Regions from separate parts of the Pseudoduganella sp. R-34 genome, predicted to be linked through region 2. Evidence: predicted binding sites of a transcription regulator. Region 2 holds the regulator's gene; each other region holds the start of a gene.

Region 1 (7,779 bases), 3.3 Mb from region 2:
CATGGGTGAAATGGGCTGCGCCACCGTCTCGCAGCTGCAATCGCGCGTGCTGCACGAGCCCAACGCCTTCAGCCAGCTGCTGCAATACCTGACCATCCCCGTCACGGAAATGTTCCGCGACCCCACGTACTACATCGGCCTGCGCGAGCATGTGACCCCGGTGCTCGGAACCTACCCCTCGCTGAAGATCTGGGTCGCGGGCTGCAGCACCGGCGAGGAAGTGTATTCGCTCGCCATCCTGCTGAAGGAAGAAGGCCTGCTGGAGCGCAGCCTCATTTACGCGACCGACATCAACCCGCAATCGCTGGAAAAAGCCAGGAAAGGCGTTTTCCCGCTCGAGAACATGCGCACCTACACCGCCAATTACCAGGCGGCCGGCGGCAAGCGCGCTTTCTCCGACTACTACACGGCCGCCTACAACGCCGCCCTGTTCGACCGCTCGCTGTGCGAAAACGTCACCTTCGCCGACCATAGCCTGGCTACCGACTCGGTGTTCGCCGAAACCCAATTCATCAGCTGTCGCAACGTGATGATCTACTTCAACAAGAAGCTGCAGGAACGGGCCCTCGGGCTGTTCCACGAGTCGCTTTGCCATCGCGGCTTCCTGGGGCTGGGCAGCAAGGAAAGCATCGACTTCTCCACTTACGCTCCCCGGTTTGAAGTGCTCGCCAAGCGCGACCGCCTGTTCAGGAAAAAATAATGCAAACCGACCCTGCGCTGGACATGGCTGTGCGAGGCCGCACCACGGAGGCGATCGTCATTGGCGCGTCGGCCGGCGGCGTGAACGCCTTGATCCAGGTGCTGCCGGCACTGCCGCGCGGTTACCGCCTGCCGATCGTGGTGGTGCTGCATGTGAGGAGCGGTCGCCAAAACCAGCTGGTGGACGTCTTCCAGCAAAGGGTGCAGGTACCGGTGCGCGAAGCGGGCGACAAGGAAGACATCATTCCGGGTACCCTGTATTTTGCGCCAGCCGGCTACCACCTGTTGCTTGAAAATGAACGCAGTTTTTCGCTGAGCTGCGACGCACCGTTGCACTTTGCACGTCCCGCAATCGACATTACCATGGAGTCAGCGGCAGACGTGTATGGATCCCGCCTGGCGGGCATGCTGCTCACCGGCGCCAACGACGACGGCGCGCAGGGCATGGCCGCCATCGGCAGGGCGGGCGGCCTGACGGTGGTGCAGGACCCGGAAGAAGCCAATGTCGGCGTGATGCCGCTGGAAGCTATCCGCGTGCGCCAGCCGGACCTGGTGTTGCCGCTGGAACAAATCAAGCAACTATTGCTGATGCTGGAGAAGCACTGATGGAACCGACCAATGTCCTGCTGGTGGACGACTTGCCGGAAAACCTGCGCGCGCTGAATGCCCTGGTGCGCGCCGACGACCGCGTGATCTACCAGGCCCGTACCGGCGAAGAGGCGCTCGCCCTCTTGCTCGAACATGAATTCGCGCTGGCCATCGTCGACGTGCAGATGCCGGGCATGGACGGCTTTGAACTGGCGGAGCTGATGCGCGGCACCGGCAAGACGCGCCATATCCCGATCGTCTTCGTGAGCGCCGCCGGCAAGGAGCTGAATTACGCCTTCAAGGGCTACGAAGCGGGCGCGGTGGACTTCCTCTACAAGCCGCTCGATCCGGACGCGGTGAAAAGCAAGGTCAATGTCTTTGTCGACCTGTTCCGCCAAAAGCAGGAAGTGCGGCAGATCGTCGAACAGCGCGAGGCCACGGTGCGCGAGCTGAACGCCGTGCAGCAGGAACTGCAACGCGCGCTGGAAATGCGCGACCAGTTCATGTCCATGGTGGCGCACGAGCTGCGCACGCCGCTCAACACCCTGTACCTGGAAGCGCAGATGCGCAAGCTGCAGCTCGAACGCGGCAACATGGACCACTTCGCGCCGGAGCAGCTGGAACGCATGGTGGCGCGCGACATGCGCCAGATCCACGCCATGGTGCGCCTGATCGACGATATGCTCGACGTATCGCGCATCCGCGCCGGCAAGCTGTCGATCCGCCCGGCCCGCGTCGACCTGGAGGCGCTGCTGCAGCGCATCGTCGGCGACCTGTCGCACCAAGCCGCCGACATGCACAGCGAACTGCGCCTGTCGATCGTGCAGCCCGTGGCCGGGTGCTGGGACGAGTTCCGCGTGGAGCAGGTCATCGTCAACCTGATTAACAACGCCCTGCGCTACGGCGGCGGAAAGCCGGTCGACGTGCGCCTGCATGCCGACAGCCAGAACGCCCGTATCGAGGTGATCGACCAGGGCGTCGGCATCCCCGAGGAAGTGCTGCCGAAAATCTTCGAACCCTTCGAACGCGGAAAGATGGAAGGCATGCCGGCCGGCCTGGGCCTGGGCCTCTACATCTCGCGCCAGCTGGCCGAAGCCCACGGCGGCACGCTCTCGGCCCGCAGCAAGCCGAACGAAGGCGCCACCTTCATCTTCACGTTGCCGCGCGCCGACGAAAAGCCCACGCCGGGCACGGGAAGCACCAAGGACATTTTGCCTTTGCCAGCGAGTTGTGCCTAGAATGTCCCCATGAACCGGGACTTGCTCAGGGAACGCAGGGAATGGCTACTGCGGCGCAATTGCTCATTGTCGCCCCAGCAGATGGGGATGGCTTATGCCCTGATGTGCCTGCTCTCGTTTGCGGTTGCCACCGGCTTTGTGATCATGGGCATGTGGCAGGTGCTGTTGTTCACCGTGCTGGAGATGACGGCCGTGGCGGCCGCCTTCCTTTACTTCGCCCGCCATGCCACGGACTATGAACACATCGTGCTCGCCAACGGCAAGCTGCTGGTGGAGCAGGTCTCCGCCGGCAAAATGAGCGTGACGCAGCTCGAACTCTACTTCCTCCGGCTGCAGATGCCCGCCCGCTACGGCGACCTGATTCACCTTGAATCGAATGGCGTCGCAGTCGATATCGGCTACTTCGCCACCGACCCGCGCCGCCGCGCGCTGGCCCAGGAGCTGCGCGCGGAAGTGCAGGGCGGCTTGTTCAGCAACTAGGTGCCAGCCGTCAGAAGCGGTAGCCTACGCCCACGCCGAACATGACCGGGTCAACCTTGACCTTGCTGACCTTGGTGCCGGCAAGCAGCACGTCGCTGCGGATCTGCACTTTCTTGATGTCCAGGTTGAGCGACCAGTTCTTGTCCAGCTTGTAGTCCACGCCAGCCTGCAGGGCCAGGCCGAAGCTGTCGTGTTCCAGGCTGCCCTGGCCGTCCAGGATCTTGTTCTTGGAGAAGGTGGTCCAGTTCACGCCCACGCCCAGGTAAGGGCTGAGCTGCGAGGATGGGGTGAAGTGGTACTGCGCCAGCAGGGTCGGCGGCAGGTGCTTGAACGTGCCGGCGGATTCGCCAGCCACATACACGGTGTGCTTCTGCGGATAGGTCAGCACCAGCTCGGCGGAGATATTCGGGGTGAAGAAGTAGGAAATATCCACTTCCGGAATGGTCTTGCTGCTGACGGTGATCAGGTCGGATGGGCCCACGCCGGCAATCGGGTCGGACTTGTCTGCGGGGTTGATGTGCACGGCACGTGCGCGCACTTGCCAAGGCGTTTCCTGTGCCATTGCACCAAACGCCACGCTACCCAGGACAGCTGCCAAAATCGCTTTCTTCATTTCACTACCTCTTTCATGTGGTCATTGATATTCGGTAAGTAAAAGTCTATTGATGCGACGCAGCAAAATCTTTGACCTAAGTCAAAATTGCCCGAACGAACACAAGTTAGCTAAAACGAGAGTAAGATTCGCGAATTCACATCCCACCCTATCCCCGGAGGCAGGAAATGAAATTGCACGTCAATGGCCAGGTACGCGAGTTCGAGGCCGAAGAAGATACGCCCCTGTTGTGGGTGATCCGCGAACAGCTGGGACTCACCGGTACCAAATACGGCTGCGGCGTGGCGCAATGCGGCGCCTGCACCGTGCACATTGACGGCGAACCGACGCGCAGCTGCGTGCGCCCTGTCTCCACCGTGACGGCCGAGCAGAAGATCGTCACCATCGAAGGCCTGAGCCTGGACGGCAGCCATCCCGTGCAAAAGGCCTGGGCCGCGCTGGACGTGCCGCAATGCGGCTTCTGCCAGTCCGGCATGATCATGGCCGCCGCCGCGCTGCTGAAGCAGAAGAAGAACCCGACCGACGCCGATATCGACGCAGCGATGACCAATATCTGCCGCTGCGGCACCTATAACCGCGTGCGCAAGGCCATCCACGTGATCGCCAGGGGCGGCGACGTGAAGACCGCAGGCCTGGACATCGTGGAAGGGAGCAAAGCATGAGCGCCGCAGTTTCTCATTCCCGTCGCAGCTTCCTCGGCCGCTCGCTGGGCGCCACCGCAGGCCTGATGTTCGGCTTCCATATCCCGTTCGCAGAAGCGCAGCAGGCGCAGGCCGCCGCGGCACCGGATGCGCCCGAGATCAACGCCTGGGTCGTGGTCAAGCCGGACGACACCATCGTGGTCCGCATCGCCCGTTCCGAGATGGGCCAGGGCACGCTGACCGGCCTGGCGCAACTGGTGGTGGAAGAACTGGATGGCGACTGGAGCAAGGTCACCACCGAATACCCGTCGCCCGGCCGCCAGCTGGCGCGCAATCGCGTCTGGGGCAGCTTCTCCACCGGCGGCAGCCGCGGCGTGCGCGAATCGCATGAATACGTCCGCAAGGGCGGCGCCGCAGCCCGCATGATGCTGGTGCAGGCCGCCGCCGCCCAGTGGGGCGTGCCAGCCGCTGAATGCGCGGCCGCGAAAAGCGTGATCACCCACACGCCGTCCGGCCGCACGCTCACCTACGGCAAGGTCGCCGACGCAGCAGGCAAGCTGCAGGCGCCCGCCGCTGCCGACATCAAGCTGAAAGACCCGAAAGACTGGAAGCTGGCCGGCAAGCGCCTGGCGCGCCTGGACACGGTCGACAAGACCACCGGCAAACAGGTCTACGGCATGGATTTCAAGCTGCCCGGCATGCTGAACGCAGCGATCAAGGACTGTCCGGTCTTCGGCGGCAAGGTAAGAAGCTTCGACGCCGCCGCCATTGCCGGCAAGCCCGGCGTGAAGAAAGTGCTGCAGGTAGGCGACAGCGCCGTGGCCGTCGTGGCCGACACCTGGTGGCGCGCCCGCAGCGCCCTGGACGCCCTGCCGATTGAATGGGACAAGGGCCCCAATGCCGGCATGAACAGCAAGGACACCGCCGCCTGGATCAAGGCCGGCCTGGATGCACCGGAAGCGGCAGTCGGCAACAGCAACGGCGACGCCAAGGCCGCCCTGGCCCGCGCCCACCGCAAGATCGAAGCCGTCTACAGCTACCCCCACCAGAACCACGCCACCATGGAGGTGATGAACGCCACCGCCGTGTGGACGCCGGAGCGTTGCGACGTCTGGACCCCGACGCAGAACGGCGAAGCCGCCTTGGCCGCGACCAGCGAGGCAGCCGGCCTGCCGCAGTCCAAATGCGACGTGACCAAGCTGCATCTCGGCGGCGGTTTCGGACGGCGCGGCGCCACGCACGACTGGGTAACCCAGGTCGTGAAGATCGCCAGGGAAATGCCGGGCACGCCGATCAAATTGATCTGGACCCGCGAAGAAGACATGCAGCACGGCCGCTACCACCCGGTCACGCAGTGCAAGCTGACCGCAGGCCTGGACGCCAAAGGCGAGGTAACGTCGCTGCACATGCGCATCGCCGGCCAATCGATCCTCGCCGCGCTGTTCCCGCAGAACGTCAAGGACGGCAAGGACCCTGCAGTCTTCCAGGGCCTGAACCCGCCCGGCCCGGAAGCCTCGTTCGGCTACACCATCCCGAACCTGCTGATCGACCACGCCATGCGCAACCCCGCCGTGCCGCCAGGCTTCTGGCGCGGCGTGAACCTGAACCAGAACACGATCTACGTCGAATGCTTCCTCGACGAAATCGCGCACGCCACGAAGCAGGACCCGCTGGCCCTGCGCCGCAAGCTGATGAAGGACAGCCCGAAGCACCTGGCAGTCCTGAACGCGGTGGCCGAAAAAGCCGGCTGGTCCAAGCCGCCGAAGAAAGGCATCTACCGCGGCATCGCGCAAACCATGGGCTTCGGCAGCTACGTCGCCGCCGTGGCGGAAGTCTCGGTCAGCAAGGACGGCAAGCTGAAGATCCACCGCATCGTCGCCGCCACCGACCCGGGCCACGCCGTGAACCCGCAGCAGATCGAAGCGCAAGTGGAAGGCAGCTTCGTCTACGGCCTGAGCGCAGCGCTCTACGGCGAGATCACGATCAAGGACGGCGCAGCAGAGCAAACCAACTTCGACACCTACAACGTGCTGAAGATGGATGAAATGCCGAAAGTCGAAACGGTCGTCATGCCAAGCGGCGGCTTCTGGGGAGGCGTAGGCGAGCCGACGATCGCCGTCGCCGCCCCCGCAGTGTTGAACGCCATCTTCGCCGCCACAGGCAAGCGCATCCGCGACCTCCCGCTAAAGAACCACAGCCTGAAAAAGGCATAAAGAAATGCCGCCAGTCCGCGGCCCGCGAGCAGACTGGGTCAGACCCTTGGGTCTGACCCAGGTTTACCGGTTTTTGCTTGCAGCCCTGTTGACGCTCAACACCGCCCAAGCCCAGGAAGGCAACGCAGAAGCTGGCCGCGCCATCGTCGCCAACCGCCAGCAAGGCCTCTGCCTCCTCTGCCACAGCGCCCCCATCCCCGAGGAACGCTTCCAAGGCAACCTGGCCCCCGACCTCGCCGGCGTCGGCGACCGCTACACCAGGGCCGAGCTCCGCCAGCGAATCGCAGACAACAGTGCCGTCAACCCCAGCACCATCATGCCCTCGTACGCCAAAACCACGGGCTTGACACGCGTAGCGCCGACATACCGCGACAAGACCATCCTCACAACGCAGCAAATCGAAGACGTCGTCGCCTACCTCGTCACGCTCAAGGCCGCAGAAAAGAAATGACCACCCGCCGCCAACTCCTCGCCGCGTTGCCGCTACTGGCGCTAGTCCGCCCCGCCCAAGCGACGCCCGCCGAGATGACAGCCGCCATCGCCGCCTACACCAGCAACGCCAGCATCCAGCGCGGCCGCGTGCAGATCGACATCGCCCAACTGATCGACAACGGCAACGCAGTCCCCATCACGGTAAGGGTCGACAGCCCGATGACCGAGCAAGCCCACGTCACCGACATCGCCATCTTCAACGAAAAGAACCCGCTCCCCGACGTCGCGAGATTCAAGCTGACGGCCCTGGCCGGCACGCCGGAAATCAGCACCCGCATCCGCCTCGCCACCAGCCAGACGCTCACCGCCCTGGCCCGCACCAGCGACGGCCAATGGTGGCAGCAGACGGTCGACGTGATCGTCGCCCTGGCGGCCTGCGTAGAAGGGGAGCCCATCTGACATGGCCAGCGCCCTGATCCACATGCCCGCCAGCGCCAGGCCCGGCGAGATAATCGAAGTACGCGCCCTGATCGCCCACACGATGGAGACCGGCTTCCGCCCCGGCCCCGACGGCAAGCCCCTCCCGCGCGACATCATCCGCAAATTCGAATGCCGCTACAACGGCAAGCAGGTCATCAGCGCCGAGCTGCATCCCGCCATGAGCGCCAACCCGTATATAGCCTTCTTCATCAAGGCAACCACCAGCGGCCCGCTCGAATTCACCTGGACCGGCGACAACAGTTTCGCACAAACCGAAACCAGGCAGCTGCAGGTGCAACCATGAAGCCAACGTTCGCACTGCTACTGGCGCTAGCCGTCACCACAGCCGCCAGCGCAGACAGGGTCAGACCCTCCGGGTCTGACCCTGGTTTACC
Region 2 (7,779 bases):
ACCCGCTGCTGCGCCGCATCCCGGTCATCGTCCTGACCACGTCGGAAGAACAGCAGGACAAGATGCGCAGCTTCGACCTGGGCGTCGCCGGCTACATGACCAAGCCGGTGGACTACCGCCAGTTCGTGGAGGTGGTCCGCTCCATCAACCTGTACTGGACCATCAGCGAGCTGCCATGAACAGGGTAAGGGTCCTTATCGTCGAAGACGATATCGTTGACCGTATCGCCTGCCGCCGCGCCTTTGCGCAGGCGCCGGGCTTCAACTGCGAATTGCTGGAAGCGGAAAGCGGCCAGGAAGGCCTGGATATCGCCTTGCGCGAAGAGCCCGACTGCATCCTGCTCGATTATCACTTGCCCGACCTGACCGGGCTTGAATTCCTAGCCCGCCTTGCGGCAGACCGCGGCGAGCCTCAGCCAAATATCCCGGTGATGATGCTGACCGGCGCCGACAGTGCCACCGTGGCGGCAGAAGCGATGCGCCGCGGCGCGCGCGACTACCTGGTGAAGGACAGCGACGGCCGCTACCTCGACTTCCTGGCTGGTGCCATCGACCGCCTGCTGCGCGAGCAGCGCCTGATCGACGAGAAACAACTGGCTGAACAGGTGCTGCGGCAGTCGCAGAAAGAGCTGCGTGAACTGGCCGCGTACCAGGAAAAACTGAAGGAACACGAACGCACCCGCATCGCCCAGGAAATCCATGATGAACTGGGCGGCCTGCTGACCGGCATCAAGGCCTATATCTCGGTCGCCATCGAGCGCGGCGGCGAGCAATCGGACCCACTGTTGAAGGATGCGGCCAAGCTGGCGCAAGATGCGATAGAGACCGTGCGCCGCGTGATTACCGACCTGCGTCCAAGCGTGTTGGACCAGCTGGGCATCTGGCCTGCGCTGGAATGGTATGCGGAACAGGTGGCGCAGCGCAGCGGCTTGCAATGCACCTGCAATATCACGCCGGAGGCGCAGGCGCTGGAGCTCGATGCGGAGCGCAGCACCATGTTGTTCCGCGTCGCGCAGGAAGCGCTGACCAACGTGGTGCGCCATGCCGAAGCGAGCGAGGCGCGCGTCATCGTGGACATTGACGGCGAAAACGTGGTGCTGCGGGTGGAAGACAATGGCAAGGGTATCGAGAGTGCCGGCTTGTCCGACCGCGAATCCTGGGGCTTGTTCGGCATGCACGAGCGCACGCGCCGCTTTGCCGGCGAACTGAATATCAGCGGCAAGGCCGGGCAGGGCACTACGCTGCAGCTGCGCCTGCCTTTGGAGGACAAGAATGGGTGACAGGATCACCGTTTTGCTGGTCGACGACCATGCGATTGCACGCAACGGCGTGCGCCTCATGCTGGGCACTGCGCCCGACATCAGCGTGGAGGGCGAGGCCGGCAACGCCGTGGAAGCGATGCAGCGCGTGGCCGAGCGCAGTTTCGACGTGGCACTGGTGGACATCAAGATGCCGGGCAAGAATGGCCTGGACCTGTTGAAGACCCTGCGCAGCGAATGCCCGCGCATGGCGGTGCTGGTGCTGAGCACCTATTCCGAGGAAATTTACGCGGTGCGCGCGCTGAAATCGGGCGCCTCCGGCTACCTGACCAAGGATGCGCCGACGGCGACCCTGATCGAGGCCGTGCGCAAGGCTGCCTCGGGCGGCAAGCACGTCAGCCCGGCGTTGCTTGAAAAACTGGCAACCCTGGTCGGCGGCGGCGCGAGCGGCGACCACGAAGAGCTTTCCAACCGCGAACTGGAAGTCTTCAAGCTGATTGCCCAGGGCGAGTCCCTGGTGCGCATAGGGGAAAAACTACACCTCAGTCCTAACACTGTGACAACCTATCGCAGCCGCATCCTCGAGAAAATGGGCATGTCCACGAATGCTGAGCTGACCCGCTATGCCCTCGAGCACGGGCTGATCTGAGCGGCTGTAGGGGAACCACTACAGCAACTACACAGGATGCTTGATACCGGGAAATGACGCCGGGCGCAATACTGCTTCCATCGAAAACAAGGAGCAGCAAAATGAGCCCGGTCATCCCAATCACCCCTGCAAACGCCACCAAATCCTGCGCACCAGTCGCAGCCAAATGCTCGCTGTGCAGCTTCAACCGCCTTTGCCTGCCACAGGGCCTGGCCGACGAAGATGTTGCTCGCCTTGACCAGATCATTTCCCGCCGCCGCCGCGTGAACCGCGACGAGCCGCTGTACAAGACCGGCGACAGCTTCCACAGCCTGTATGCCGTGCGCTTCGGCCACTTCAAGACCGTGCAGGTGAACCAGCGCGGCGAACAGACGATTGGCGGTTTCCACATGGCCGGCGACCTGCTGGGCATGGAAGCCATCGGCAATGGCCAGCATTCCTGCAACGCCGTGGCGCTGGAGGACAGTGAAGTCTGCGAGATCCCCTTCAACCGCCTGCAAGAGCTGGTGATGCAGATTCCTGGCCTGCTGCAGCAGTTCCACCGCACCATGAGCCGCGAAATCCAGCGCGAGCAGTCGGTGATGCTGTTCCTGAGTCATATGCGTGCCGAACAGCGGCTGGCCATGTTCCTGCTGAACCTCGCCGGCCGTTACGCCCAGCGCGGCTACTCTTCGACCAGCTTCCAGTTGCGCATGTCGCGTGAAGATATCGGCGGCTACCTGGGCCTGACCGTGGAAAGCGTCAGCCGCCAGCTGGCCCGCCTGCGCCAGGATGGCTCGATCGTCCTGAGCAACCGCGATCTGCGGATTACCGACCGCGCCAGGCTCGAGGCCATGTCGTCCGGCGGCATGGCGCAGGAACTCGCCGTCGCCTGACCGGCTTACCAGTTTTCTCACCTGTAGGGGGTGTATGGGGCAGCTCTTGCTGCCCCTTTTTTATTGCGCGAACACTTCTTTGGCGGCCATCAGGCCGTTGAGCGCGGCCGGAAAGCCGGCGTAGACGGCCATCTGCATGATGGTCTCCACGATCTCTTCGCGGCTGACGCCGACGTTGAGGGCGGCGTGGATGTGCACCTTGAGCTGGGGCGCAGCGTTGCCCATGGCGGTCAGCGCGGCCACCACAGCGATCTCGCGTGATTTCAGGTCAAGCCCCGGGCGCGAATAGATGTCGCCAAAGGGGAATTCGATCAGGTAGCGGGCGAAATCGGGCGCAATATCTTCCAGGCTTTGCACGACGCGGTCGCCGGCCTGGCCGTCGACTTCACGCAGTTTTGCGAGCCCGCGCTCGTAGCGGCTTTCGGTGTTCATTGGCATGTGCTCCATCGGTGGTTGGATTCGACGCCAGGGACTGCTCCAGTGAGCGGTAATACTCGATCTTGGCCTGCAATGATGCTGCAGATTGTTGCATCGCCTCGATTTCGGCGAGCACGTCCTGCATATGCTCTTCTAGCATCCGGCGCCGTTCAGGCACCGTCGAGTCCCCAGCGCCGCGAAGTTTTGCGAATGACTGCATTTTGCCGATTGGCATATGGGTCGTTCGCAGACGCAGCAGGAATTCGATCCAGGCAAGGTCCGAGGCCGCGTAACGCCGCTGGCCGCCCGCCGCACGATTGACCGGGGCAATCAGCCCGATGCGCTCGTAATAGCGGAGGGTGTAGGCCGTGAGGCCGGTACGTTTGGCGACTTCGTCAATGCTCAGGTGCGATTCCATGGGGTGATCGTAAAAGTTAGAGTGCACTCTAAGTCAAGCACTTTATTACTCTAACCGGGAAGCCGCAACTGCGAGCGCAAGGTCCATGGTGTTGATGTGGGCTTCGAGCCAGTCCGGCAGCGTGCGGATGATGTCGCGTGCCGTGGCTTCCTCGTCGTCCTTCAGCAGGCGCAGGGTGCGGGCGACCTTTTCCAGCAAGTAGCCATGGGCTGCGCGGTGGGCCTGGGCAGCCGGGTAGGCAATGCGCTCCATCAGGCTGTTTTCTTCGCGCAGGTGTTCCATGAATTCAGTTGCCAGGTCGCGGCAGGCTGCGTCAAAGGCGGGACGGGGCAGGCTTTCCATGGCGTCGAGCATGTCGAAGACGATGCGGTGCGACTGGTCGAGAACGGGAATGCCCAATGCGAGGTCCGGCCCGAAGACGATGGAATCCATGGGGTTCTCCAGTAGTGTCGAACCGCAATTGTGCCGCTGGAAAAAATTCGGGCACATGATCCATGTCAATTTTCACTTTTGACCTAAAGCGCGGCAAGCCTCGGCCTTCAGGCCGAGGTCAAGAGCGCGGACGCCGACGGCGTCCAACTGAACGCGCCTGTTCCAGGTGCTGTATATAATTACAGTATTATGCGCTTGCAAGCCTTCCAGTTTGAGCTGATTCCCAGTGAGCAGCAGCGTAGGTCGCTGCAGTGTTTTGCTGGCGCCTGCCGGTTCGTGTTTAACAAAGGGCTGGAAGTGCAGAAAAGGCGCTTCAAAGGCGGCGACAAATATCTGAGTTACCCCGCTCTGTGCAGGTTGCTGACAACGTGGCGCCACGATCCGGACACCCCTTGGCTGAAGGAAGCGCCAACCCATCCCCTGCAACAGGCGCTGAAGAACCTGGATCGCGCTTTTGCCAATTTTTTCGCCAAGCGGGCGGGTTTCCCGTGCTTTAAAAAGAAGGGCAGGCGAGAAAGTTTCCATTATCCCGATCCCCAGCAAATCAAACTCGAACAGGGCAACAATCGCCTGTTCCTGCCCAAGTTGGGTTGGCTGCGTTACCGCAACAGCCGCCCAGTGCTTGGTACCGTCCGCAACATTACCGTTAGCCTTCGTGCAGGGCACTGGTCGGTATCGATCCAGACGGAACGCATGGACGAGCCGGTCACGGCCATTGGCAGCCCGGTTGGTATCGACATGGGCATCGTGCGCTTTGCAACGCTATCGGACGGCGGGCATCTGGAACCGATCAATAGTTTCCGACGGCATGAAATCGCGCTGCGCAAGGCGCAGCAGTCAATGGCCCGCAAGGTCAAATACAGCCGGAACTGGAGCAAGGCGAAAGCACGTGTCCAGCGTGTCCATGCGCGCATTGTCAATGTGCGCCGTGATTACCTGCATAAAGCCACAACAACGATTTGCAATAATCACGCGGTCGTGGTGGTGGAAGAGCTGCGGGTACGCAATATGACGAAGTCTGCGGCGGGAACTTGCGCAGCCCCTGGCAAGCATGTGCGTGCCAAGGCCGGCCTGAACAAGGCCATACTCGACCAGGGGTGGTTCGAGTTCCGGCGACAGTTGGCATATAAACTGGCATGGAGAGGTGGCGAGCTGATAGCAGTGCCGCCACATCATACGAGCCAGACTTGCCTCGCTTGTGGCGTTGTGTCGCCGGAGAATCGGCGTACGCAAGCGGTGTTCAGTTGCATTGGGTGCGGCTACGAAAACCACGCCGACGTGGTCGGCGCAATCAATATATTGCGTCGCGGGGCGGCAATGATGTGTAGCGAAGGGCGGGACGACGCCCGGTTCGCCTGTGTTGTGAATGGCGCAGTGAGGCCGTCATCAGCAGGAACCCACCTTTGCGCTTAAAACGGCCTGCGTGCCGGCGATAGTGCAGAAGGAATCCCCTTCCTTTCCGCGTAAGCGGTGGCCGCAGGCCAAGGTAGGGGAGGAAGTCAAAAAGTCTATGAAAGCGCGCAAGGGCGGCGGAACCAGCCGGCGCCCTGGGTAGTAGAGGAAAGGGCCCGTAAAGGATTGCCACCAGGGTTCCAGCACCGCTTCCAGGGCGCCGTTGTCCAGGTGTGGGCGCAGCCAGTCTTCGAACAGGTAGATGATCCCGCTTCCTGCCTTGGCCGCGTCGACGATCAGTTCGACGGCACCGGATGGCTCCACCAGCAAGGGGCCGTTGACATCGACTTTCACGGTTTCCCCAGCGCGCCTGAATTCCCATGGTTGCACTGCGCGTCCGGCAAAACGCATGCGCAAGCAATCGTGCTGGAGCAGTTGTTGTGGATGGTCGGGCCGTCCGCGTTTGTCGAGGTAGGCCGGCGCGACAGCGGCGGCAAAGCGCTGGACCCGTGGGCCGATAGGTACTGCGATCATGTCCTGCTCAAGGCGCTCGTCATAGCGAATGCCTGCGTCGCAGCCCGCGGCAAGCACGTCGACGAGGCCCTCTTCTGCGGTAATTTCCAGTTGTATGTCGGGGTAGGCGGCCAGGAACGCCGGTACGATGGCCGGCAATACCAGTCGTGCTGCACTGATGGGGACGTTCAGCCTCAATCTGCTGGCTGGCCGGTCGCGCAAGCCGTTCACTTCGGCGAGGGCGGCATCGACTTCTGACAGGGCGGGCTGGAGGCGCGCCAGCAGGCGCTTGCCCGCTTCAGTGGAGGTGACGCTGCGTGTGGTGCGGTTCAGCAGCCGCACTCCCAACTGGGCTTCCAGGCGGCGCACCGCTTCGCTGAGACCGGATGGGCTGACGCCCATCGCACGCGCGCCATCGCGAAAGCCTTGGGCGCGTGCAACGGCAATGAAAGCATTCAGGTCGGCAAGATCGACGCGCATTGTGCAAAGTTTCGTACGGGCTGTTTTGATTATACCGGCTTATCGAACGGTCGATTCGCTTCTAGACTGGGAACCTCATTGAAAAGGAGCTCTACCATGTCCCAGCAACCATCCACTTACTGCCTCGGAGACCTGATCGTTAATCGCATGGGATACGGCGCCATGCGCCTTTCGGGGCCGCATGTTTTCGGACCGCCGGCCGATACAGCAGGCGCATTGAAGGTCTTGCGCACGGCGGTTGAATCCGGTGTCGATCACATCGACACCAGCGATTTCTACGGCCCGCACGTAACCAACCAATTGATCCGCGAAGCCTTGCGCCCTACCGCGATGGCCTGGTGATTGCCACGAAAATTGGCGCCCGGCGCGGCGCCGACGCTTCCTGGCTGCCGGCTTGTTCGCCTGCTGAACTGGAACAGGCCGTGCATGACAACTTGCGCAACCTGGGGCTCGACAAGCTGGATGTCGTCAATTTGCGCCTGATGATCGAACCGATGCAGCCGGCTGAGGGCTCGATCGAAGAGCCGCTTGCCGCGCTGGTGGAGCTGCAGCGCAAAGGCCTGGTACGCCACATCGGCTTGAGCAACGTGACCCATGCCCAGGTAGCCGAGGGGCGGCGGATGTGCGAGATCGTGTGCGTGCAAAACCAGTACAATCTGGCGCACCGCAATGACGACGCCTTGATTGATGAACTGGCACGCGATGGTATCGCCTACGTGCCGTTCTTCCCCTTGGGCGGCTTCTCGCCGCTGCAATCGTCTACCTTGTCGAGTGTCGCCGCCCGGTTGGGCGCGTCCCCGAACCAGGTGGCCCTGGCTTGGCTGCTGTACCGGTCGCCGAATGTGCTGCTGATTCCGGGAACCACCTCGATTGCCCACCTCAAGGAGAACCTTGCCGCACAGGCGCTCGATTTGCCCGGCGAGGTCCTGGCGGAACTGGATGGCATGGCGCGCTAGCGGCGCGCTTAGAGGAATCGATCGAGGATCTTCTTGCTGTGCTTATCCAGCGCGAACTGGTCGCGGATCAGGAAGTGGATGCCGTGGCTGTCCGACACCAGCAAGGAAACGCTGCCGATGCGGCGAATATCTTCTTCGCCGCGCAGCACGAAGGTGGTATCGCCGCGGTCGGTTTCGACGCTCCAGGTGGAAGGGCAGGCATAGCTGCCCACGTCCACGATACGCTGGATGACCGGCATGAATTCACGGCCGGCCAGTTCTTCGCGCACAATGTCCGCCAGTTGCGGCGACAGGTCGGAAATACGATCCAGCCAGGCCACTTCCTTGCCGTCGGTGTTTACCAGCGACAGGCCTTCATCCGGCGCCTGGATGGGAAACGCGCGTACCGG
Region 3 (7,779 bases), 2.5 Mb from region 2:
GGCGACGGACAGTGGATAGAATTTGCTCATGGTGTCAGTGGCACTTGAAGTAGTCAAAGGGCTCGCGGCAATCGAGGCACTTGTACAGCGCCTTGCAGGGCGTGGAGCCGAACTGGCTGGTGATTTCGGTGTGGCTGGAGCCGCAGTGCGGGCAAACGACTTTCGGCGCCGGCACAGCGCCGCGGGCAACTCCGGCCTTCAGCGGATCCAACGGCGCGGCGGAGGGGCGCGGGGCGCGCAGGCCGCTGATGTCGACCACGCGCTGTGCCGGCGGCGCGATGCCGTAGCCTTTCAGCTTGGCCTTGCCCGAATCGCTCATCCAGTCGGTCGTCCAGGCGGGCGACAGGCGGGTGATGATGTCGACCTGCCTGATGCCCGCATCGTGCAACGCGCCTTGCACCGCGTCGGCGATCACTTGCATGGCCGGGCAGCCCGAGTAAGTCGGCGTGATCGTGACCGCGCAGGACGATGCCCCGGTGACCTGCACATCACGCACGATGCCGAGGTCCACTACGGAGATCACAGGGATTTCCGGATCGGAGACCTGCTCCAGCAGCGTCCAGACACGCGCTGCGTCCATCACCACTCCGAACCCGGGTAAGCGCGCTGCAGGAACTGCATCTCCGCCAGCAGGTAGCCCAGGTGTTCGGTATGGCGGCCTTGCTTGCCGCCCTTCTGCATCCAGGCGTCGGCCGCTGGCATGGCCAGCGTCGCTTCTCCGAGGATATCCGACACGTGCGACAGCCACTGCTCGCGCAGCATGGCAGCCGGGGGCGCAACGCCTTCCGCAACCATGGCTTCATCCACCGCGTCGTAGTTGAACACCTCGCCGGTGTACATCCACAGTTCGTCAATCGCCGTCTGCGTGAACTGGTGCGACACGTCGGTGCCGTCGCCCAGGCGCACAATCAGGTCGCCGCTGCGGCGCAGGTGATAGGTCACTTCCTTCAGCGACTTCTCGGCGATCTCCGCGATGCGCGGGTCGCTGCTCTTGGTCAGCGCGCCGATCAGGAAGTAATGCCAGGTATCGAAGAAGAACTGGCGCACCAGGGTGTGTGCATAGTTGCCGTTCGGCTGCTCGACCAGCAGCACGTTCTTGTAGTCATGCGCGTCGCGCAGGTAAGCCAGCTTGTCCTCGTCGCGGCCCGCGCCTTCCAGTTCTGCGGCGTAGGTGTACCACATGCGGGTCTGGCCCAGCAGGTCCAGCGACACGTTCGACAGCGCCATGTCCTCTTCCAGCGCCGGGCCCTTGCCGCACAATTCGCACAGGCGCTGGCTCAGCACCATGGCGTTGTCGCCCAGGCGCAGCAGGTAATTGACCTTGTTATCCATAGCAGGAAGCCTTACAGGTTCTTCACTTCTTCCGGCATCGGGAAGAAGGTCGGGTGGCGGTACACCTTGCTGTTGGAAGGCTCGAACAGCGGGCCCTTGTCGGCCGGTGCGCTGGCAACGATATCGGAAGCGCGCACCACCCAGATGCTCACGCCTTCGTTGCGGCGCGTGTAGACGTCGCGCGCGTTGTTGATTGCCATCTCCGCATCGGGAGCATGCAGGCTGCCCACATGCTTGTGCGCCAGGCCGTGCTGGCTGCGAATGAAGACTTCCCACAGTGGCCATTCTTTGCTCATCTTGTCTCCTCTCAGGCCGCAGCCTGCTCCTTATTGTGTTTGTCGGCGTACGCCACCAGCGCGTCGCGGAACCATGCGCCGTCTTCATAAGCCTTGACGCGGGTGCGCAGGCGCTCGCGGTTGCAAGGGCCGTTGCCCTTCAGGACCTGGTGGAATTCTTCCCAATCGATTTCGCCGAAGTCGTAGGAGCCGCGCTCCTCGTTCCATTTCAGGTCAGGGTCGGGGATGGTCAGGCCCAGGAATTCTGCTTGCGGCACGGTCTGGTCGACCATGCGCTGGCGCAGTTCGTCGTTGGAGAACAGCTTGATGCGCCAGGCGCTCGATTGCGCGCTGTTGACTGAGGCCGCGTCGGACGGGCCGAACATCATCAGCGACGGCCACCACCAGCGGTTCAATGCATCCTGCGCCATCGCCTTCTGCTCCGGCGTGCCTTTGGCCAGCGACATCATGATGTCGTAGCCCTGGCGGGCGTGGAAGGACTCTTCCTTGCAGACGCGGATCATGGCGCGCGAATACGGGCCATAAGAGCAGCGGCACAGCGGGATCTGGTTGATGATGGCCGAGCCGTCCACCAGCCAGCCGATGGCGCCCATGTCGGCCCAGCTCAGCGTCGGGTAATTGAAGATGGACGAGTACTTGGCTTTGCCGCTGTGCAGGGCCGCCAGCAATTCGTCGCGCGACACGCCCAGGGTTTCGGCGGCGCTGTACAGGTAAAGGCCATGACCGGCTTCGTCCTGGATCTTGGCCAGCAGGATGGATTTGCGTTTCAGGGTCGGGGCACGGGTCACCCAGTTACCCTCAGGTAACTGTCCAACAATTTCGGAGTGGGCATGCTGGGAAATCTGGCGGATCAGGGTCTTGCGGTAAGCCTCCGGCATCCAGTCCTTTGGCTCGATCTTGATGCCGGCGTCGATGCGCGCCTGGAATTCGCGCTCCTGCGCGTCCATATCTTCTGCGGTCTGGACCTTTTTCAGGCCAGTTTCCACCATTTGTGCGTACATAAGGAGGGCCTCCTTGTTCGGGATAGCTTCATAATACGATACAAAAACTGCTTTGCAAACGAATTTTGTGTGTCATTTAAAAATTCTGTATCTAGATCAATGACAGTGTATAAAATCGGTCTATGCAAAAAAACCAGAAAATCAATGGCTGGATCGAAGAATTCCTGGCCAGCGACCCGCCGCGCTCCAAATCGCTGGTGATGACCATCTTCGGCGACGCCATCGTCCCGCACGGGGGCATGGTGTGGACGGGCAGCTTGATCGAACTGCTGGCTCCCTTCGGCGTCAACGACCGCCTGCTGCGCACCTCCGTATTCCGCCTGGCGCAGGAAGGCTGGCTGGGCGCCCAGCGCGACGGCCGCCGCAGCAGCTATGCCATCACGCCCGACGCCATGCGCCGCTTCAGCCGCGCCTTTCGTCGCATCTACGCGCCGCTGAATGTGCACTGGAACGGCCAGTGGACCCTGGTGCTGGCCGCCGATGGCCTCGACGCCCCGGCGCGCAGCCAGTTGCGCAAGGAGCTGTTATGGGAAGGCTACAGCGTGATCGCGCCCGGCATCGCCGGCCATCCCGCCGGCGATGTGGAGGCGCTGGAAGCCCTGCTGTCGCGCCTTGGACTGCTGCAGAAGGTATATGTGGTACAGGCCAGCGAAGTGCCCGGCCTGCGCGCACGGCCGCTGGGCGAGATGGTGGCCGAAGGCTGGGACCTGAGCGAAGTGGCCGCCGGCTATGAGAAGTTCGTCGCCAACTTCAGCACCGTGCCCGGCCTGCTGGCCGAGGCAGGCGAAATCGATCCCGAGCAAGCCTTCGTGCTGCGCACTTTGCTGATCCACGCCTACCGGCGCGTACAGCTGCACGACCCGCAACTGCCAATCGAACTGCTGCCCGAGCCCTGGCCCGGCGCCCGCGCCTACGAACTGGCCAGCCAGCTCTATCGCCAGCTTTCCGGCCCTGCCGAAAGGCACATTCTCGCCGCCCTGCAACGCGAAGATCCAAGCGCCCCGCAACCCGAAACCAGCTTCCACCAGCGCTTCGGCGGCCTGCTATCATCAGCTTGATCACCGTGGAGGTAGGATGGTCCGGCCTATCGGGATTGCCAGCCTGCTGTTGTCCTTACCCCTGGTTTGCCGGGCAGGGCCCAATACGAGCAGCGCTGGGGAATGAAGCTGCCGGACGACCTGGCGGCTGGGGCCTGGCTGACAGGATGAAAGTCGGGGTCAGGTCTGGCAATCCGCCAAAATGGCGGATTGCCAGACCTGACCCCGACTTTCATTCGGTGTATCATGTCGGGCTTCGCGCGACGGCGCTTCATTTTTCCGACAGGACACACAATGTCTATCAAGATCAGCAGCCAGTTCGACGCTGGCGCCATCGATGTGGTCAGCGTTACCTCCGCTGGCGATATCGATGTCAATATCCGCAAGGACTCGCATGCGGACATCATCCAGTGGTTCTATTTCCGTGTGCAGGGCGCGCAGGCCGTGCCGCTGACCATCCGTTTCCTGAATGCCGGCAAGGCTGCCTATGCCGAGGGCTGGAAGGGCTATAACGCCGTTGCGTCCTACGACCGCGACAACTGGTTCCGCGTCCCGACTTCCTTCGATGGCGAAGTGATGACCATCGAGCACGCGCCGGAACACGATTCCATCTACTACGCTTACTTCGAGCCGTATTCGTGGGAGCGCCACCTGTCCCTGCTGGACTCCGCGCAACTGCACCCGCTGGCCGAACTGGTCGACCTGGGCAGCACCGTGGAAGGCCGCGACATGAACATGCTGGTGATCGGCGACCAGGCAGCCGAAAAGAAGGTGTGGGTCATCGCGCGCCAGCACCCTGGAGAGACCATGGCTGAATGGTTCGTGGAAGGCATGGTCGAAGCCCTGCTCGACGCCGCCAATCCATATGCCCGCCAATGCCTGCAGGATGCCTGCTTCTACATCGTGCCGAACATGAACCCGGACGGCTCCGTGCGCGGCAACCTGCGCACCAACGCCGCCGGCGCGAACCTGAACCGCGAGTGGAACGAGCCGACCATGGAGCGCTCGCCGGAAGTCTTCTTGGTCAAGGAGAAAATGAAGGAAATCGGCTGCGACTTGTTCCTGGACGTGCACGGCGACGAAGGCCTGCCTTACGTCTTCGTGGCCGGCAGCGATGCCCTGCCGAACTTCACCAGGGAGCAGAAGGCCGCCCAGGACAAGTTCATCGCCGACTTCAAGCTGGCGTCGCCGGACTTCCAGTCCGAGCATGGCTATCCTGATTCGCCATACACCCCGGAAGTGTTGACCATGGGTTCGCCGCACATCACCCACCTGTTCGGCTGCCTGTCGCTGACCCTGGAACTGCCGTTCAAGGACAACGCCAACGATCCGGACGAACTGGTTGGCTGGAACGGCGCCCGTTCCGCCAAGCTGGGTGCGGACGTGCTGCAGCCTGTCCTGCGCTCCCTGCGCCGTTTCTAAACTATCGCAGCAGCGCCCGGAATGCCTTCGGTATCCACGGGCGCGCTGCCAGCATGATGGTCACCGCGCGGCGCTGTTCCCACGGCAGCCGCGCATCATCCTGGTGCTGCAGCGAGAACTCGTCCGCCACCTGCTTCAAGCGATCCAGCAAGGCACGTGTCGATTGCTGCGACAACATCACGCTCACCAGCCGCTGCACCTCATGATGGCCGTCGAAGCGGCTATCGAAATAATCGCTGTACGCTTCGTCGCGGAAGAAGCCCTGGATCGGGCCATTCGGCAGCCAGCTGAAAGTGCGCGCCACCAGCAGCTTCACCTTGTTGTTCGGCTTGAGCATCAGGAAGCCGATCTTGTCGAGCCTTAGCAGGCAGGCCGTCGCTTCGGCGGCGCTGATCTTGTAGTTCTTCACCACTTCTTCGATTGGCACCTGGTTCAGCGCCAGCACGGCCACCACCAGCAGCTTGGTGTCGCTGATGATTTCTTTCTCCTGCGCGTAGGTGAGTTGCGAGATCAAATGCGGCGTATCGGCGCTGGCTTGCGCCAGTTCGGCAAAGTCCATCTCCAGCACAGCCAATACCTGCTCCAGCCGGTCGAGCGTGAAATTGCGGGCTGCGAACATGCGCTTGATGCTGGGTTCGGAAAGACCGATCTTCTGCCCCAGGGCGGCGTAAGTGATGCCGCGCGCCTTGAGCTGGCGTTTGAGCGCGTCGACCAGGCGGATGACGTTGGACATGCTTGAATTTCCTGCAATAAAGTATCGCAATATGATACCACCAGCATGGCGCGGCGCTACAGTGCGCAAAGCAATTGCCCTGCCCCTGGCAACGCAGCAAGATGGCCGCTCCTTTAACCTGTGGAGCAAAAAATGAAACGCACCCTGATCGCTGCCTTGCTTGCTGTCGCTTGCGCCAGCAGCCAGGCGGTGAATGGTTCGCAAGCCCTGAGCCTCGGCGGCCTGTCCGCCGTGGTTGTCGTGGCGGGATCCGTGGTGACAATGATGACCGGCAACTCGCCGGTAGTCGATTCCGTCGAGACGGTCGGCGAAAGCGTGTTGGTCGTGGTCAAAGCGGTAGGCGACGGCAGCAAGGCTACCTTGCAGTTCAGCGGCAAGGCGCTGGAAGGCGTCTCGATGGTTGCCGGCACCGCGATCAGCGTTGTGGCCATGTCGGCCGGCCATGCGCTGGTAGTATCGGGCAAGGTGATCGCCTTCATCCCGAACGAGGCGGGCAAGGCACTGCTGCATCACAGCCAGGTGAGCTAAGCCATGCGACGCCTGATCCTTGCAGTGTCGTTGGCCGGTGCAATGGCCGGCGCGGCCCACGCGGGCCAGAGCTGCGAACACAAGCCCATGTCGGTGGAAGAGGTGAAACGCGGCCTGGACCTGGCCCAGCGCAGCATGCAGGCGCTTGACGCCAGCGGCGCACAAGTGGCCGTGATTGCACGCGCCGGGCAGGACCTGTCCAAATATGGCTTGCATTATTCCCACGTCGGCCTGGCATGGCGAGATCATCCGGCAGGCCGCTGGGTGGTGGTGCAGTTGCTGAACGAATGCGGCACGGCCGATTCAGCCCTGTTCAACGATGGCCTGGGGAACTTCTTCCTGTCCGGGGTGCACGAGTACAAGGCGCAGCTGATGCTGCCTGCGCCGGAAGTGCAGCAACGGCTGGCGCAGGTGCTGGCTTCGCGCACGCCGCTACGCCTGCACCAGCCGCACTACAACATGCTGTCCTACGCCTGGTCGACGCGCTACCAGAACTCCAACCAGTGGGCGCTGGAGACGCTGGCGGCAGCCAGTGCGGATGCCGGCCGCGTCGAAACACGCGCTGAAGCGCAGCAGTGGCTCGGCCAGGCCGGCTTCCGCCCGCAGCCGGTGGAAATCGGCGCCCTGACGCGGCTTGGCGGCCGCATGTTCCGCGCCAACGTCGCCTTCGACGACCATCCGATGGGCCAGCGCATGCAAGGCCATATTACGACCGTGACGGTGGACGGCATTGAGCAGTTCATGCACAGCCGCGGCGCGCAGGTGATTGAGCTGTGACTATTTTCGGCTGAGTTTCCGCACGCGCGTCACGTGCTTGCGGCGCAGCCGTTCAAGCTCACGCGCCTGCGGGTAGCCCGGCTGGCCGGGCGCGCGCAGGTGCGGCGGGATGAGGGACGGCGCCTCCGGCTCAAAATACAGCGCGGGAAGGCGCTCGCTTTGTCGTTTGCTGGTCATGCTTCATGTTAGGCCCAGCCCCCGGAAGTTGCCAGTTTTGCGCCGGCGCAAAGGCCGTGCCGCGATCTGCGCCGATCATGGGCCTTTATGGAGGCGAACATGAAGCTATTTATTCCCTTGCTGGCTTGCGCCTTGCTCGCCGGCTGCACCTCGATGCCCTATCGCCCGGCACAGGCGGATGGCGCCTTTCCCGGCCTGGCGGACTTTGCCGCCACGGCGCCGGGGCATAGCGTCGACGTGCTGCTGGTGCATGGCATGTGCACTCATGACGCGCGCTGGGCAGATGAAACGGTGGCGCAATTGGGCAGCGCGCTCAAAGCCAGGGCGCCAGGCCCGTCCAGCGCGGTGCGCGCCATCGCAGGCGCGGATGGCATAGAAATAGTCGAGCGCACCATCACCTTGCGGCAAGGCGAATTGCGCATCAAGGCCCTGGTGTGGTCGTCCCTGACCACGGCCCTCAAGCGCCAGCTTGACTA

What was found. Region 2 encodes FNR, which switches genes on or off when oxygen is low (the NO sensors DNR and NnrR bind a similar motif). Its sites were predicted from a motif close to TTGATNNNNATCAA; they were not measured.
Region 1: the regulator FNR is predicted to act here: its motif matches at 3,690-3,703, upstream of ACN9MW_RS00210 (OmpW/AlkL family protein).
Region 3: the regulator FNR is predicted to act here: its motif matches at 2,716-2,729, upstream of paaX (phenylacetic acid degradation operon negative regulatory protein PaaX).

The regions. Positions count from the first base shown of each region.
Region 1 covers NZ_CP184572.1:35,073-42,851, reverse strand. The annotation lists gene ACN9MW_RS00230 (CheR family methyltransferase) at 1-700, shown strand, start outside; gene ACN9MW_RS00225 (chemotaxis protein CheB) at 700-1,305, shown strand; gene ACN9MW_RS00220 (hybrid sensor histidine kinase/response regulator) at 1,305-2,525, shown strand; gene ACN9MW_RS00215 (DUF2244 domain-containing protein) at 2,613-3,005, shown strand; gene ACN9MW_RS00210 (OmpW/AlkL family protein) at 3,016-3,618, opposite strand; gene ACN9MW_RS00205 ((2Fe-2S)-binding protein) at 3,786-4,280, shown strand; gene ACN9MW_RS00200 (molybdopterin cofactor-binding domain-containing protein) at 4,277-6,472, shown strand; gene soxX (sulfur oxidation c-type cytochrome SoxX) at 6,519-6,923, shown strand; gene ACN9MW_RS00190 (SoxY-related AACIE arm protein) at 6,920-7,363, shown strand; gene soxZ (thiosulfate oxidation carrier complex protein SoxZ) at 7,365-7,688, shown strand.
Region 2 covers NZ_CP184572.1:3,549,524-3,557,302, forward strand. The annotation lists gene ACN9MW_RS16330 (response regulator) at 1-179, shown strand, start outside; gene ACN9MW_RS16335 (response regulator) at 176-1,279, shown strand; gene ACN9MW_RS16340 (response regulator) at 1,272-1,907, shown strand; gene fnr (fumarate/nitrate reduction transcriptional regulator Fnr) at 2,009-2,782, shown strand; gene ACN9MW_RS16350 (carboxymuconolactone decarboxylase family protein) at 2,843-3,214, opposite strand; gene ACN9MW_RS16355 (MerR family transcriptional regulator) at 3,168-3,617, opposite strand; gene ACN9MW_RS16360 (bacteriohemerythrin) at 3,663-4,049, opposite strand; gene ACN9MW_RS16365 (RNA-guided endonuclease InsQ/TnpB family protein) at 4,236-5,462, shown strand; gene ACN9MW_RS16370 (LysR family transcriptional regulator) at 5,436-6,434, opposite strand; partial or broken gene ACN9MW_RS16375 (aldo/keto reductase family oxidoreductase) at 6,531-7,390, shown strand; gene ACN9MW_RS16380 (DUF1854 domain-containing protein) at 7,399-7,779, opposite strand, start outside.
Region 3 covers NZ_CP184572.1:6,091,139-6,098,917, forward strand. The annotation lists gene paaE (1,2-phenylacetyl-CoA epoxidase subunit PaaE) at 1-30, opposite strand, end outside; gene paaD (1,2-phenylacetyl-CoA epoxidase subunit PaaD) at 35-580, opposite strand; gene paaC (1,2-phenylacetyl-CoA epoxidase subunit PaaC) at 580-1,332, opposite strand; gene paaB (1,2-phenylacetyl-CoA epoxidase subunit PaaB) at 1,344-1,628, opposite strand; gene paaA (1,2-phenylacetyl-CoA epoxidase subunit PaaA) at 1,640-2,629, opposite strand; gene paaX (phenylacetic acid degradation operon negative regulatory protein PaaX) at 2,752-3,687, shown strand; gene ACN9MW_RS27995 (M14 family metallopeptidase) at 3,961-5,088, shown strand; gene ACN9MW_RS28000 (helix-turn-helix domain-containing protein) at 5,090-5,821, opposite strand; gene ACN9MW_RS28005 (hypothetical protein) at 5,954-6,349, shown strand; gene ACN9MW_RS28010 (DUF2145 domain-containing protein) at 6,353-7,126, shown strand; gene ACN9MW_RS28015 (hypothetical protein) at 7,127-7,303, opposite strand; gene ACN9MW_RS28020 (hypothetical protein) at 7,403-7,779, shown strand, end outside.